One region of the Pectobacterium peruviense genome, then DNA from elsewhere that is predicted to be linked to it. Evidence: predicted binding sites of a transcription regulator. Region 1 holds the regulator's gene; each other region holds the start of a gene.

Region 1 (5,335 bases):
CGTTATCAGGCGGGCTTCTTCCCGATTATGATGTTCGGCCTACCGGGAGCCGCGTTAGCGATCTACCACTGCGCGCGTCCTGAGAACAAAAGTAAAGTTGCCGGGATTATGCTGGCGGCGGCGTTTGCTTCATTCTTCACTGGGATCACCGAGCCGCTGGAATTCTCATTCATGTTCGTGGCACCAGTGCTGTACTTCCTTCATGCGCTACTGACGGGTTTTTCCGTCTTTATCGCTGCCAGTATGCATTGGATTGCCGGGTTTGGCTTCAGTGCTGGTCTGGTGGATATGGTGCTGTCCTCGCGTAACCCGCTAGCCACCCAGTGGTACATGCTGATTGCACAAGGGCTGGTATTCTTCGTCATTTATTATGTGGTGTTCCGCTTCACGATTACTCGCTTCAATCTGTTAACACCGGGACGTGAACTTGCCGTGAGCGGTAGCGAAGCCGATGGATATGACGTGAGTACTGCATCTGCGGGTGAGAAATCAAGCGATACGGCGACGTTGGCGCGTGGTTATTTGCAGGCGCTGGGCGGCAAAGCCAATCTGATAGGTATTGATGCCTGTATCACGCGTTTGCGTTTGAATGTGGCTGACTCTTCTCTGGTTGATGAGGCGCAGGCGAAACGTCTTGGTGCGGCAGGTGTTATTCGTCTGAATAAGCAGAGTGTGCAGATTGTTGTGGGCACACAGGCTGAATCAATCGCAACCGCGCTGAAAGCGGAACATGATAAAGCGTAATATGACATCGTTACTTGTTTAACGCGGTGTTATGTCGATGAAAGTGATGGGCGAGATAGCAATCTCGCCCTTTTTTTCGTTATGAATAATTAACGGTTGTTTCCCAGCGTAGCTTGTTGGATCATTGTCGGTTATACGTCGTTTTAGCATTGAGGAATGAAGAATGAGTGAGGCTGAAGCCCGCCCGACTAACTTTATCCGTCAGATTATTGATGAAGATCTGGCGTCCGGTAAGCATGACCATATTCAGACGCGTTTCCCGCCAGAGCCGAACGGCTATCTGCATATTGGGCATGCGAAGTCTATTTGCCTGAATTTTGGTATCGCACGTGACTATCAGGGGCAGTGCAATCTGCGTTTTGATGACACCAATCCGGTGAAAGAAGATATCGAATACGTTGAGTCGATCAAACGTGACGTCGAGTGGTTGGGTTTTTCATGGAGCGGCAACGTTCGTTATTCTTCTGATTATTTCGATCAATTGCACGCTTATGCGGTTGAGCTGATCGGTAAAGGGCTGGCTTACGTTGATGAATTGACGCCCGAACAGATTCGTGAATACCGCGGCACGCTAACGGCGCCGGGTAAAAATAGCCCTTACCGCGATCGTACCGTGCAGGAAAACCTGGCACTGTTTGAAAAGATGCGCAACGGTGGGTTTGCTGAAGGTACAGCTTGTCTGCGTGCAAAAATCGATATGGCCTCGTCCTTTATCGTGATGCGCGATCCGGTGTTATATCGCATTAAATTTGCCGATCACCACCAGACGGGCAATAAGTGGTGCATCTACCCGATGTATGATTTCACCCACTGCATTTCCGATGCGCTGGAAGGGATCACGCATTCACTGTGTACGCTGGAATTCCAGGATAACCGCCGTCTGTACGACTGGGTGCTGGATAACATCACCATTCCTTGTCATCCGCGTCAGTACGAGTTTTCCCGCCTTAACCTTGAATACGCGATTATGTCTAAGCGTAAGCTGAATCAGCTGGTTGTGGAAAATGTCGTTGAAGGATGGGACGATCCGCGTATGCCGACCATTTCGGGTCTGCGTCGTCGTGGCTATAGTGCGTCTTCTATCCGTGAATTCTGTGTGCGCATCGGTGTAACGAAGCAGGATAACAACGTGGAAATGGCCGCGCTTGAATCCTGTATCCGTGATGATCTGAATGAAAATGCCCCGCGTGCGATGGCAGTGCTGGATCCGGTCAAAGTGGTTATCGAGAATCTGCCAGCCGAGCACGAAGAGTTTGTTGCGATGCCTAACCATCCGAATAAGCCAGAAATGGGCTCACGTCAGGTAGCATTCAGCCGTGAAGTTTATATCGATCGTGCTGACTTCCGTGAAGAAGCTAACAAACAGTACAAGCGTCTGGTCTTGGGTAAAGAAGTTCGCTTGCGTAATGCCTATGTGATCAAAGCCGATCGCATTGAAAAAGACGAGCAGGGCACTATCACCACCATTTACTGTAGCTATGATGCGGAAACGCTGAGCAAAGATCCGGCAGATGGTCGTAAAGTGAAGGGCGTCATCCACTGGGTTTCTGCGGCGCATGCGGTGCCAGCGGAATTCCGTTTGTACGATCGTCTGTTCAGTGTGGCAAACCCTGCGGCGGCGGATGACTTCCTGTCAACGATTAACCCAGACTCACTGAAAATTACGCAAGGTTTTGTAGAAGCGAGTTTGGCACAGGCCGAAGTAGAGAAAGCGTATCAGTTTGAGCGTGAAGGTTACTTCTGTGCCGATCGCGTTTACTCCAGTGCAGAACACCTAGTGTTTAACCGTACGGTTGGACTACGTGATACTTGGGTAGGCTAAGGCCACCGATAAGAAGACAAGAATAAAACCGCCTCGGCGGTTTTATTCTTTTATGCGGTCGATTTATCGTGTGGCGTCGTGCAGGGTTTCATCCTCGCGGCAATCCCCTTCACTGCAATGCCCATAGAGATACAAACTGTGGTTGGACAGTTTAATGCCATGTCTTTCTGCGATCTCGCGTTGACGTGCTTCGATAGATTCATCGCGGAATTCAATGACTTTGCCGCAGTCGAGGCAAATTAAGTGATCGTGATGATGCTGCTGCGTCAATTCAAAGACGGATTTGCCGCCTTCGAAGTTATGACGGGTTACGATGCCCGCATCATCAAACTGGTTAAGTACGCGATAGACGGTAGCAAGACCGATCTCTTCGCCCATATCAATCAGTCTCTTATATAAATCTTCCGCACTGACGTGATGGCAGACAGGATCCTGTAACACTTCCAGTATTTTCAGTCTTGGAAGAGTGACTTTCAGGCCGGCCTTCTTTAATGCGGTATTGTTGTCAGTCATGCGGGTTTAGTCCTGTTGCTTACTTATCAATGGAGGCTGCCTAGCCTATGACATCGGTCGGCTTAAAAAATGTAATCACGTCTCAATTATAGAACCGCGCATACAAAATGAAAACAAGGGAATGTTAACAATATTGTCCCCATTCACACTACTGATATACAACGCAATCCGTTGTTGATGAATGAGGAAATGGTTATGCACGTATAAAACCGATGGGATTATTGTACAGGTTTACTGATAGAAGTTAAAAAAATGTATCAATTATTATGAAAGGTTTTACCTATCAATGCTGTTTTGGCTCTGATAGGGGATATCAGAGCCAAAATGGCTTAGCCAACTAGCTCTTTCAGATTCAGTTCATCACTGATCTGCTTCACCCACGTCGTCACGCGTTCGTTGGTGAGTTCAGGCTGACGGTCTTCATCGATAGCTAAACCAATGAAGTGATTGTCGTCGGCAAGCCCTTTAGATGCTTCAAAATAATAACCTTCTGTTGGCCAGTGGCCGACAATCGTCGCGCCGCGAGGTTCAATGATGTCACGAATGGTGCCCATAGCATCACAGAAGTATTCCGCGTAGTCTTCCTGATCGCCGCAACCAAACAGAGCAACCAATTTTCCTGTGAAATCAACTTCTTCCAGTGACGGGAAAAAGTCATCCCAATCACATTGAGCTTCACCGTAATACCAGGTTGGAATACCCAATAGCAGAATATCGAAACCTTCGAGGTCTTCTTTGCTGCTTTTGGCGATGTCATGAACATCCGCAACGCCGCTGCCTAACTGCTGTTGGATCGTTTTGGCAATGTTTTCAGTGTTGCCCGTATCGCTGCCAAAGAATATTCCGATGAGTGCCATGAATTGAATAACCTCTTGATTCCTAATGGTATGGTGTAATATTTCACCCACTTATCCGTTAATAATAACAGACACTCACATCTGGAGAAACTCGTATCGGTAAGGAGGCGTAAATCAAGAGCGGGTGACAGGCGGAGGCAAGGAAGGGAAATGAAAAACATCACTGTTAATGTTAAATTCCACATGGTTAATAAGGTTTATGTTATCGTCTGAGAGTAAACGCACATTTCCTTAATATCGTCGCGGTTATTTATTCATAACAATGTTTCATTTTTTATGAATGTGCTTTTTATTTTTACAACTTGTACCGGTTGTAATTAAAAGCAGGCTTCTTTTTGTGAAAAATAAAAGTCACGGAACGGAACGTTACTATTCAGGAGAATTAAAATACATACAAAGGATAATGTTTTTTAGCGAATTGAAAACCTGTAACATTTTGCGGGAATATTCCTAATGAAAGGAAATAAGAATTATAACCATTTGCAGCTGAAACGATGCAATGCCGTGATGATGATTTTATTCTTTTGATGTTAAAGAATAAAATGAAAAATCACCTCTAATTGCTTTGCTGCGAAATGGCATATCCCTGCTATCAGAGATGTGGCGAGTATGGATAATGCTCTTACTTGCAACCCTCTGATTAAAATCCTTATATCTATAAAATAGGTGGGTTTATTCTCAATGTGAAAAATTATATTAATAAATATAGCGAGAACGCTAAATATTCTCTGTATTTAGCCGATGAGTTAGCGTGGTTTTTGAGTTTTCAACTCGGTGAAATTTGAACGCTAGGGAGAAGTGACCTGTTTCATGGTGTGAATTTTCTGATTCATATCGGTTGATTAGCGATAAAAATCTTTTTAACCATTTTCCTGATTTGGAGTGAGCTATGAGACTTATAAAAAATATTGCCATCAGAACCGCTATGCTATGGGTGCTGGGCACTTTTTGCGTTCTTTGGGGCGGCGTATCGATATATACCATGTTCTCTTTTAAAGAGATGACGGCGACCTCGAAGACCAGCACCTTGCTGGTTCAGAACATGAATTTTATCAACCAGGGCAACGATCAATACTTCCGTATGGTAACCCGTCTGGCGCGCGCTGTTGACGCTCGTCGTAGTGGCGATAACGCAACCGCAGATAAAGAGCAGGCATCGGCGTTAGTTGCACTGGATAAACTGAAGTCTGATCTGGTGGCGTTTAATGCTATCGATCATGCGAGTCTGGACGATGCGCTGGTACAGGCTGTCAGCCGTGACTGGAATAATCTGGTTGTTCAAGGCGTTGAGCCACTTTACCAAAAGGCCGCAGCCAACGCGCTGGATGACTACCAAAATCAGGCCAAGAACGTTGTGCCGCCATTGAGTCGCCAGTTTGGCGCATCTCTATCCGCGTTC
Region 2 (5,335 bases), 2.3 Mb from region 1:
GAACTCCAGACCGGGAGAAAGAATGCGCCACGGCGCTCCCCAGTTTTCAACCAGCAGTGCTGGCTGCTGTTTTTGATCGCCATGCGCGGCAAGAAACGCATCAATCACCAACTGCTTGTTGCCCTCGAAGCCTGCTAACCCCAGCTTGACGGCGGTTAATCCTGCTCTGGCAGAAAGCCCGGCGTGTAACGGTTTGACCGCTGAACCAAACTGCGCCCGCAACCCAGCGGCCTGTGTGGCGGCTAAGCCAAGAATAGTTTGTGTTTGCTCTATTGATGCATCAGACAGACGTGCCGCCGCAGCCGCAGCGGCGATAGCGCCGAGCGTGGCCGTGTTGTGATAGCCGAGACTGTAATGACGCGGGCCGCACGCCAGCCCGATTCTGCCAGCGGCTTCTACGCCTACCACATAGGCTGTCAAAAACGCATCTTCCGTAACGGATGAATCCTCCGCAGCAAGGGCAAACAGCGCAGGTAGAATGACGGTGCTAGGGTGGCCGCGAAATGCAGGATGATAATCGTCAAAATCCAGTACGTGACCGGCATAACCCAAAATCAGACTACGCGTCAGGCTGTCCGTGCCGCTAAATACCTGCTTTAACGGCGCGAGCCCGCTATCAGCAATCGCCCCCTGTGCGATCGGGAGCGCGGTGGAGATGAAGTCAGTCACCCCTTCCCGGGCGGCATCAATCGCGTCTTGGTTTGGCTCGCTATGGATAATGTGGTGGGCAAGCGTTGCGGTGATATCAGTCTGATTGGTCATGAGTTGTCAGGCATCTTGGCAGAAAAACACTAATTTACTGCGCATCGCTGAATAGCAATTAATAACCAAACGGAATAATAAATTCCATTTGGTTATTAGTGGTTAGAATCAAAAGCGGTCTTTTAGCTGCCCAGGTGTAATGCCAAATGCACGGCGCAGCGCGGTGGCAAAGTTGGCGGGGCTGTTGTAGCCCGCGATGCTAGCTGCTTGAGCAATACCGATGCCGTCTTTTTGCAAGGCTAGCATGGCACGTTGTAGACGGCAGTTACGAAGGTACTCAAAAACGCTCATATTGAACGTCTGGCGAAAATGGCGCTGCAGTGTGCTTTCGCTCATGTTGACGCTTTTGGCGATTTCACTCATCGAAAGATGATCGGCGCTGCCGCTTTCCAGCATATCTCTGATCTGCTGAATTCGATGGTAGCCGCGCAGGCTGACACCGCTATTTTTCTCCTGCGCCACGCTGGCGGTCAGTGACGTAAACGCTTCGATAATCAGGCTCATGCACTGCGTTTCCAGATAAAGGCGCTGGAGCGGCGTTTGGCAAGGTTTAGCATCCAGCGTTTGTAAGGCAATTGCCAGCGCCTGTCGGGACGGTGTCCATAAGTGTGTCGCAAGGTGAGTCTGTGTGAAATCGTGGATAGCCTGCCAGTCGCCAACGGTATCCATCATATTGCCGTACAACCATTCTCTGTCGAACGTTAGCGTAATGGTGCGTTCATATTCATCACGCTTGCCGATGCGGGTAAACATCGTCGGCTCCGTTAGTGCAATCAGGGAAGCGGGTTGGCTCTCTCCCAGATGCAGTTCCTGATGGCCAAATGAGATATGTGCATTGCCGCTCACCACGATGGCCAGCTTGATCGCACCATCCAGCAGGTTTTGGGTTTTCATGTTGTGGCGATTAATCACATCTGCGGTATGTAGGATCAGATGCGGATTGAGCTGCACAACCGTGAACGATCCGAATAGCACCGGTGTGTTATCGATCAGCCGGGGACCAATAAAACGGTAATTATTCGCGACCAGACTCGATTGCTGAACGATGTGATCTTTGTAGATCGGCTTTGATGACTGAGTGAAGCTGCGCACGTGATTACCTACCTGATTAAACCCTTCGACCTGCGCCTTCCATTTTGATGCTTTGGCAAAACATTTTGCTGCTAGAGCAAACCCCGTCCTGAATGACAAATGTAACAATGACCGCGCCAAAATGGTAATGCAAATACTTCTCAATAGCATTTTTCGTTGGGGAGGTCACATTGCACGATAAATGCATCTTCCATTTCTGGCAATGCGGAGAAAAGGGCTGATTGATTACAGACAGTATTTCATAACAACGATACGTGATGCTCCGTTTGCATGACGCTTCTCTCCCGATAACCGCTACGTCTGCGCGTTTTATCTCCGCCGTTATTCAGCACTTTTGCTGATTGTCGTTAGGTGTCGCTGTACCGGCTGCGATGTTGAACCTTTTTCAGGCTACTTATTCATTTCTTACAGGGCAGGATAATTTTGATGAAACTACCACAATCGCGCCGTTATTTGGCGACGCTCATTGGCGTTAGCTGCGGGATGACTTCGTTTCTGAGTGCGGCGCAGACCTCGACCATTCCTTCAACAGAACCTGCTCCTCAGGTGCAGAATCAGACCGAGAATAGCCTATCGGGAGACACGATGGTGGTGACGGCTGCGGAGCAAACTCGCCAGGCTCCTGGCGTGTCGGTGATTACGGCTGAGGATATCAGCAAACGTCCACCTGCTAACGATCTGTCTGAGCTGATTCGCACGATGCCGGGTGTCAATCTGTCCGGTAACTCAACTAGCGGCCAGCGTGGCAACAATCGTCAGATCGATATCCGCGGTATGGGACCGGAAAACACGCTGATTCTGGTGGATGGCAAGCCAGTGTCGAGCCGTACGGCAGTACGTTACGGCTGGCGCGGTGAGCGTGATACTCGCGGTGACACCAACTGGGTGCCTGCGGACATGGTTGAGCGCATTGAAGTGCTGCGCGGCCCAGCGGCAGCGCGCTATGGTAACGGTGCCGCGGGCGGTGTGGTCAACATCATCACCAAACAGCCGACGCAAGAATGGCACGGTACCTGGAATACTTACCTGAACGAGCCGGAACATAGCTCGGAAGGTGCAACCAAGCGTACCGATTTCAGCCTGATGGGCGGCCTAACCGACAGCCTAAGCTTCCGCCTGTTCGGCAATCTGAATAAAACTGAGGCCGATGCACGCGATATTAATGAAGGACATCAGTCCGTGCGCGCGGGTAATCAGTCAGCTTCACTGCCTTCTGGGCGTGAAGGGGTACGCAACAAAGATATCAATGGCCTCCTGCGTTGGGATATGACCAAGCAGCAGTCGCTGGAGTTTGAAGCAGGTTCCAGCCGTCAGGGTAATATCTATGCGGGCGATTCGCAAAATACCAACACAAACGCGCTTGTCGTCAGCAATTATGGCAAGGAAACCAACCGCATGTACCGGCAGAATTTTGCGGTCACACATCGCGGTTACTGGGACAGCGGCGTCAGCTCTACGTCGTATCTGCAATACGAACGTACGCATAATACCCGTATCCTTGAGGGTCTATCTGGCGGTTTAGAAGGGATTTTTGATACCACTAATCCAAACCAATATGGCACGATAAAGCTGGATAATTTCACTGCGCATAACGAAGTGAATCTTCCGCTGAATGTCTGGGTCGATCAAGTCTTAACGTTCGGGGTTGAGTGGAACGAGCAGAAGATGAAAGACCCGGTTTCTAACTCGCAGACAACAACCGAAGCAGGCAGTGTGGGTTCGCTTAGCAGCAGTGGTCGCAGTGAGAAATCTGTCGCTCGTCTGGCTTCTGCCTTTGTGGAAGATAACGTCCAATTGACCGACAGCACTATGCTGACGCCTGCACTGCGTGTCGATCATCACAGCACGGCAGGTACCAACTGGAGTCCGTCGCTCAATTTGTCGCAGGAATTGGGTGACGACTACACGCTGAAGTTAGGTATCGCTCGTGCTTATAAAGCACCGAACCTGTATCAGACTAACGAGAATTACCTTCTCTATAGCCGTGGCCAAGGCTGTGCTGGCGGCACATCTTGCTACCTGATCGGCAATGAAGATCTGAAAGCGGAAACCAGCCTGAATAAAGAGATTGGTCTGGAGTTTCACCGCGATGGGTTGATCGCGGGCGTCACCTACTTCCATAACGATTACCGTAACAAAATTGAAGCAGGCAATACTGTCATTGGTAAAGCGGTGGGCGGTACTAATTCCCAATATGCTAATGCTAATATTTTCCAATGGGGCAATGTACCGAAAGCCGTCATTCAGGGACTGGAAGGTAACCTGACCGTTCCTGTCACGGAGACGATCAACTGGCGTAACAACCTGACCTGGATGCTGGAATCGAAGAATAAGACCACGGGTGACTACCTGTCGATTACGCCTGAATTTACGCTGAACTCATCGGTGGACTGGCAGGCGACGGAGAGCCTTTCCTTCCTGGCCGATGTGACCTGGTATGGTCGCCAGAAGCCGAAGAAATATAACTACAAAGGTGAGCGCGTAACGGGTAGCGCCACCAATGAGTTAAGCCCTTATGCACTGTTCGGGTTAAGCAGTACCTATAAATTTAACAAGAACCTGAGCGTGACGGGCGGTGTAGAGAACCTGTTGGATAAACGCCTGTTCCGTGCGGGTAATGCGCAGGATGTGGTGAACAATAATGTTGTCACCATTGCGGGTGCCGGTGCGGCAACCTATAACGAACCGGGACGCACTTTCTTTGTCAGCGTGAAGACGTCGTTCTAAATCTTATACCCGTCATACTGAGTCGCAAACGCCATGGGAAATCCCGTGGCGTTTTTTATGGCGTGCCATCCCTGGCCGTCACCCCGCGGGCCCTTGCTGCGCAACGTTAAAAATTTCTCCCGGAAATTTTTTATTATCGCTATCAGGGACAGAAAAGGGCTTTTAAGGTGGCGACGATTTTCTCTACGTCGTGATTTTCGATGCGGTAGTACAGTGTTTGTGACTCGCGCCGATAGCTAATCAGCCCTTCTTCACGCATTTTTGCCAGATGTTGCGAGAGGGCGGACTGGCTCAGCGGGATATGCTCAAGTAACGTACCCACCGACATTTCGTTGTGCTCAATGAGTAAGCAAAGCACCAGTAGCCGGTTTTCGTTGCCAATCGCGCGCAGCAATGCCGCTGCTTTTACCGCGCCGTCTTGCATGAATTCCCGATCCGAATTACTCAACGCCATATTCACTCCGCCGTGCGTTACTGACTAATTTAGTGATGCCTAATGTATTGAGCTTACCATACCCTCGACCTTGAGTGAGGAGAATGACTAGCATCGATAAAGCCGCGGGTGATGGAACCCGCGCTATGCTACCTGCGGTTTACAATAAGGTCGTTCCTCCTTACAATAACCTGACATCCTTTCCTGAATCTGCTGCTGCAGGAAAAACAACCTTCTCCTCGAAACGGGAGGAGCGATTTTTTGTTTTTCTAGGTAGCACCATGTCTACATTCACTCGCTTACAAAAACGTTTATCCCGTT
Region 3 (5,335 bases), 470 kb from region 1:
GTCATATCTGGAGTAATTAAGCTGGCGACGATGCAACCGCCTACTACCATCGTCGCGCCAGCACTAATGGAAATGACCTCGCCGTTAGGCGCTGAGGCGATCAGTTCAGCAATATTGTGACCTGAGAGCGTCATTATCGAGATATAGCCGATAACGATAATAAACATGGGTACGGCGATTTTGGCCGTGAAACGTAATGCTCTGAAACCAAAGGCAACCAGTAGCGTCAGCGCCATGCCGGACAGGGCGGCAGACCAGCCAAAGCCGAGCTTATCTGCCATCGCAAAGTTAAGCGCTTTGGCGAACACGGCATTCTGGACGCCAAACCAGCCGATGAGGCTAATGGCGATCACCAGCCCAATCAGGACGGAGCCAATACGGCCAAAGCCACACCAGCGTACGAGCAGGCTGCCCGACATCCCTTCTTTCATTCCCGCATAACCCAGCCCCACGGTCACTACGCCAAAAATGGCGCTGCCAATAAAGATGGCGAGAAATGCCTGGCCTAGCGTCATGGAGTGGCCGAGCACCGCGCCTAACATAAACTGGTCTAGCGCGGTTAGCATGCCGATGTGCACTAATGCTACATTTAAAAAAGGCAGCCGGACACTAAGTGGAACGCGATTGACCGGATAGTCATCTATTTTTTCCATAGGGATATACGAGCCTATATAAACTGAATGCCTTTTGTGATGAGTGAGCGGGGAATATAACCATCCACGCCAAGGTTCCGGCAAAATGCTTCAAATTGATGGAGAGAATGCACATCCGCTTTTTGATACATGTTATAGACTCTGTTCTCTATTGTTTTCGGCGAGACATTCATTTTTCTGGCAATTTCTTTATTTGAAAAACGCTGTAATAGCAGGAAGATAACGTCGAGTTCTGCTGGCGTAAAAACATCAGTGGTGAGTTCTGTTTGTAATAGAGTAGGTTTTTGTTGATTGATATAGATCAGCGGCGACAACGAGTCTAACTGTCTGGCGCTCCACATGGTTCCAATGCAGATTTTATTTCCATCAAAGATAGGAATCTTTTCGCTAACACAGGGCGTGAGCGTTTTTTTTCCATACCAGTAATGTGTCTCTATCACGGTTACTCGCTTTTCACTATTTTCTGTCAGACGGTCATGCTCTTTTAAATCGTCGGAGAGCTCCGCCCAACTCGCGGGAAATTCATCATCAAAGCGACCTTCGATATCAAATTTTTCTGGCGTACTGGTGTAAATATACGCGGCCTTGTTCATGTAAATATGTCGCGATGATAAATCCTTAATCCCCCATGGCTCGTTTAAACACTCCATCATAGTAATCAGGTTATGAATGTAGTCAGTCATGTGTTCCGCTGATGGTGACACTCAGCCCTCCTTGAAGGTGGCATAATTCAATGGGTGTTAATATTGAATTTTAGTTAATAGTACAATGATCATTATTATCAGGGTAATTTATTTGGCTGCGAGTTAATTTTCTTTATCATGAACATTTTTGTCATGCAAGGGTGTTTTTTGCCTTTTATGGTTTTATATTCTTATGCTATAATTTTCGCCACTGCGTTTTACGCCAATTATATGTCGATAACTTCGCAAAATTAAACGAATATTCGCCGCACCAGGGAAATAATACCGAATCCTGTAAAGGATGGTATTTGGTCTTACATCGAAAAATAAAAAGATATCATTTACACGTTACTCGTTGACTATTAATAATTTTTATATCGTTAATTTCTCTGTGTTCTTTTGAAGGCGCAGAGTATCGCCCGGTTTGTGCCAGCGAAGTGTATTACCGTTTCGCTGGCCCTCTATCTCCTTCATTCTCCTCCCCCCACCAACGTATGTTGCGCCATGTGTAAAAAGGCGACGCCACGGCGACTACCTAGCCGATAAAACTCTGCTCAACCGGTCAAGTGAATATGTCGTTGTATCAGGAAGAATTCTGGATCATCGCGTCACCGGAATGGCGATTTCTGTCTAGAAGTATCTTCAGTAAGACGATTATCGGTTTAGGTTTGCCGTGAGGGATTGAACCGATACTGAAATCACTCAGGCAGATGTCGGATTGCCACTGGCCGTTCTTGGGCTGGCTGGGCTGTTATAAATGTCACGTATGTTCTTTTTGTAACAATACCTTGTTAACGACATGGTGATTCATTCTTTTCTATCAGTCTGTATTTTAAGGAAATTAACCATTTCATTGAAATAACAATAATAATGCGTATAGTTATCATTTACCTTTCTGTGCAAATGTTGACAAGAAACGCATCAGCATCTCGCCAAAATCATCATTCGTTAACCAAGGATATACCATGTCTTTTGGAGTTGCTCGCGCCGGAAAAACGCGCGTTTGTGATTCTTCGCTGGCTGGAACAAAACCATTCGGAGTCTCTCTTCTCGCCCTATTGATTTCTGCCTCTTTCCTGCCTGCTCAGGCTATTGCCGAAGAAAATCCTGCCTCAGGCGACACGCTTGTTGTCAGCGCTAACGCCAATGCTAATGCAGAAGCCAGCGATCCACTGGATTACAGCGTGAAAGTCACTAGCGCCGGAACGAAGATGACGCTGACGCCGCGTGATATCCCGCAGTCGGTGAGTGTCATCAGCAAGCAGCGTATCGAAGATCAGAACCTGCAAACCATTGGTGAGGTGATGGCGAACACGACGGGTGTGTCCTCTAAAATTATCGACTCCGAACGTGCGACGTATTTCGCTCGTGGTTTCCGTATCACTAACTATCTGTTTGACGATATTCCGACAGTGGTTAACGAAATCTGGGATTTTGGTGATTCAGGCTCAGACACGGCGATCTATGACCGTATTGAAGTGGTACGCGGTGCGACGGGACTCATGACGGGAACAGGTAACCCTGCTGCTGCGGTGAACATGGTGCGCAAGCATGCGGACAGCCGCGAGTTCAAAGGCTCGGTATCTGGCAGCTACGGTTCATGGGATAAACAACGGATGGTGGCCGATCTGTCTGCGCCGTTGACGGAATCCGGTAACGTGCGCGGGCGTGTAATTGCGGGCTATCAGGATAACGATACCTGGCTCGATCGTTACCATAGTCGTAAGAAATTCCTCTACGGCGTGATTGATGCTGATGTAACAGAATCCACCACGTTGTCGCTTGGCTATGATTATCAGGAACACAACACCGATAGCCCTACCTGGGGTGGTTTGCCGACGTGGTTTACCGATGGCAGCCCCACGAATTTTGGACACAAATTTAACTCCGCGCCGAACTGGAGTTATTCCGATAAAACGTCGAGAAAAGTGTTTGCCGATCTGACTCAGCGTTTTGATAACGGCTGGCAGGTGCGTATGAACGGGACGCATGGCGAAACCAACTTCGATTCTAAACTAATGTATGCCAACGGTTTCCCGGATAAAGCGACTGGGCAGCTTGTTGATCCGTATGGCGCTAATGTTGGTGCTTATGGTGGATGGAACAAAGGAACCCGTAAAGTGGATGCGGTTGACACTTATGCTTCTGGTCCGTTCGATCTACTGGGACGCCAGCATGAGTTGGTGGTAGGCGGCAGCTACAATCGACAGCGTAGCCAGTTCTATAACTCTCAATCCACGATTAGCACTGCAGATATGGGTAATTACTACAACTGGGATGGCAATATTGCCGATCCAGCTTGGGGGGCTTGGGCAGATTATGAACATTCAACCACGCGCCAAAAATCGCTCTATGCGTCGGCTCGTTTCTCTCTGGCCGATCCGCTGCATCTGATTGCAGGCGCGCGTTATACCGACTGGAGCATCATTGGTTCGACAGGTGATACCAGCAATAATCGCGTGACGCCTTATGTTGGTCTGGTTTATGACATCAACGATACCTGGTCGACGTATGCCAGCTATACCGATATCTTCCAGCCGCAAACGCAAAAAGATATTAATAAAAAATATCTGTCTCCGACTACGGGTAAAAACTATGAAACGGGTGTTAAAGGGGATTGGTATAACAGCCGCCTTACTGCCTCGGTTTCAATTTTCCGCATTGAGCAGGATAACTTGGGACAATCAACAGGAATCGCGATTCCTGGCGGTGGTGGGGAATTTGCCTACCGTGCCGTTGATGGTGTTGTCAGTAAAGGGATTGAATTTGAAGTGAATGGCGCGGTGACAGATAACCTGCAAATGACGTTTGGTGGTTCGCGCTATGTGGTTGACGATCAAGATGGTAAGTCGGTCAATCCAGAACAGCCGCGCACGTCGTTCAAGCTGTTTACCCGCTACCAATTACCAACGCTGCCGGAGTTAACCGTTGGCGGCGGCGTGAACTGGCAAAATGGTATCTGGCAGGAGGGTTCCGGCCCGCAAAATACCACGCTGCGTGCCGAGCAAGGCAGCTACGCGCTGGTTAACCTGTTTAGCCGCTATCAGGTCACTAAACAGCTGGCGGTACAGGCGAATATCAATAACCTATTTGATAAAGAGTACAACGACTACCTTGCGCCTTATGCTGTGTATGGCGCGCCTCGCAGCGTCTCTATGACGGCCAACTATAATTTCTAAGTTGATATTTTGAGCTGATGAATAAGTATCGGTTCAAGAATGTAGGTGTAGCATCACTCGTGTTGTAATACTGTTTCCTCGCTCACCATATCGGTGAGCGAGGAAACTATTGCTAATTAACCCGCAACTAACCAGAAAGAAAGCATTGGGACTTTAATATAGAACAACGTTTTGTCTTCAACCGGCCACAGTTGAAGGCTGACGCTAAGGTTTTCATATTGTAAATCATCCAGGAAAATAGCATTTCCGCCTTTATAATTGTGCGGGTTATTGGCTTTTCCTTCGCGATAGCGAACATTCTCTACTGGACCACCATCGAAACTGACGGTGGCAGAACCAGATGTTGAACTCGGATCTTTATCAAGCAGGTTAATATCCACCGTCGCATTAAAAGGGACGTGATGAATATTGACTGCAATAGTGATATTGGCGCTGTAATCACTAATAGAATTAACTTTGATCGTACCACATTCACTCATGCTGCCTCTGGAGAACAATTGCCATGATGCTGGCAGTAATTTTCCAGCAGTGGCTTCGGTTCCTACAAACTGTGTGATTTTAGCCATGATTATTTTCTCTCTATTAGGTTTTATTGTGTGTTTCCCATGCTTCACAAATAAAATAATTAATTCTTTCCTTGTTAAGGTTGAATTGAAAATATTTTCTTTGTTTGCATGTTGGATTAATTTAGTTATGAATAGGGTAATGCACAATATGACCTGTGGATGAGGGGGGGATGGCATACGTCAAATTAAATATAATGTTATTATGCTGGTGATGTTTTTTTCGGACTATTATTTTTGTTGAACTAATACAGAGT

What was found. Region 1 encodes Fur, which represses iron uptake genes when iron is present. Its sites were predicted from a motif close to ATAATAATGAGAACNACTATCAA; they were not measured.
Region 2: the regulator Fur is predicted to act here: its motif matches at 1,982-2,004, upstream of DUT67_RS03590 (TonB-dependent siderophore receptor).
Region 3: the regulator Fur is predicted to act here: its motif matches at 2,201-2,223, upstream of fhuE (ferric-rhodotorulic acid/ferric-coprogen receptor FhuE).

Annotation. Positions count from the first base shown of each region.
Region 1 is NZ_CP161826.1:3,433,429-3,438,763, reverse strand. It holds gene nagE (N-acetylglucosamine-specific PTS transporter subunit IIBC) at 1-744, shown strand, start outside; gene glnS (glutamine--tRNA ligase) at 908-2,566, shown strand; gene fur (ferric iron uptake transcriptional regulator) at 2,630-3,079, opposite strand; gene fldA (flavodoxin FldA) at 3,409-3,936, opposite strand; gene DUT67_RS15550 (methyl-accepting chemotaxis protein) at 4,826-5,335, shown strand, end outside.
Region 2 is NZ_CP161826.1:792,600-797,934, forward strand. It holds gene DUT67_RS03580 (MmgE/PrpD family protein) at 1-762, opposite strand, end outside; gene DUT67_RS03585 (AraC family transcriptional regulator) at 871-1,854, opposite strand; gene DUT67_RS03590 (TonB-dependent siderophore receptor) at 2,281-4,581, shown strand; gene DUT67_RS03595 (metalloregulator ArsR/SmtB family transcription factor) at 4,724-5,035, opposite strand; gene DUT67_RS03600 (RtcB family protein) at 5,296-5,335, shown strand, end outside.
Region 3 is NZ_CP161826.1:3,907,419-3,912,753, reverse strand. It holds gene DUT67_RS17665 (cytosine permease) at 1-653, opposite strand, end outside; gene DUT67_RS17660 (LuxR C-terminal-related transcriptional regulator) at 668-1,357, opposite strand; gene fhuE (ferric-rhodotorulic acid/ferric-coprogen receptor FhuE) at 2,302-4,515, shown strand; gene DUT67_RS17650 (hypothetical protein) at 4,632-5,081, opposite strand.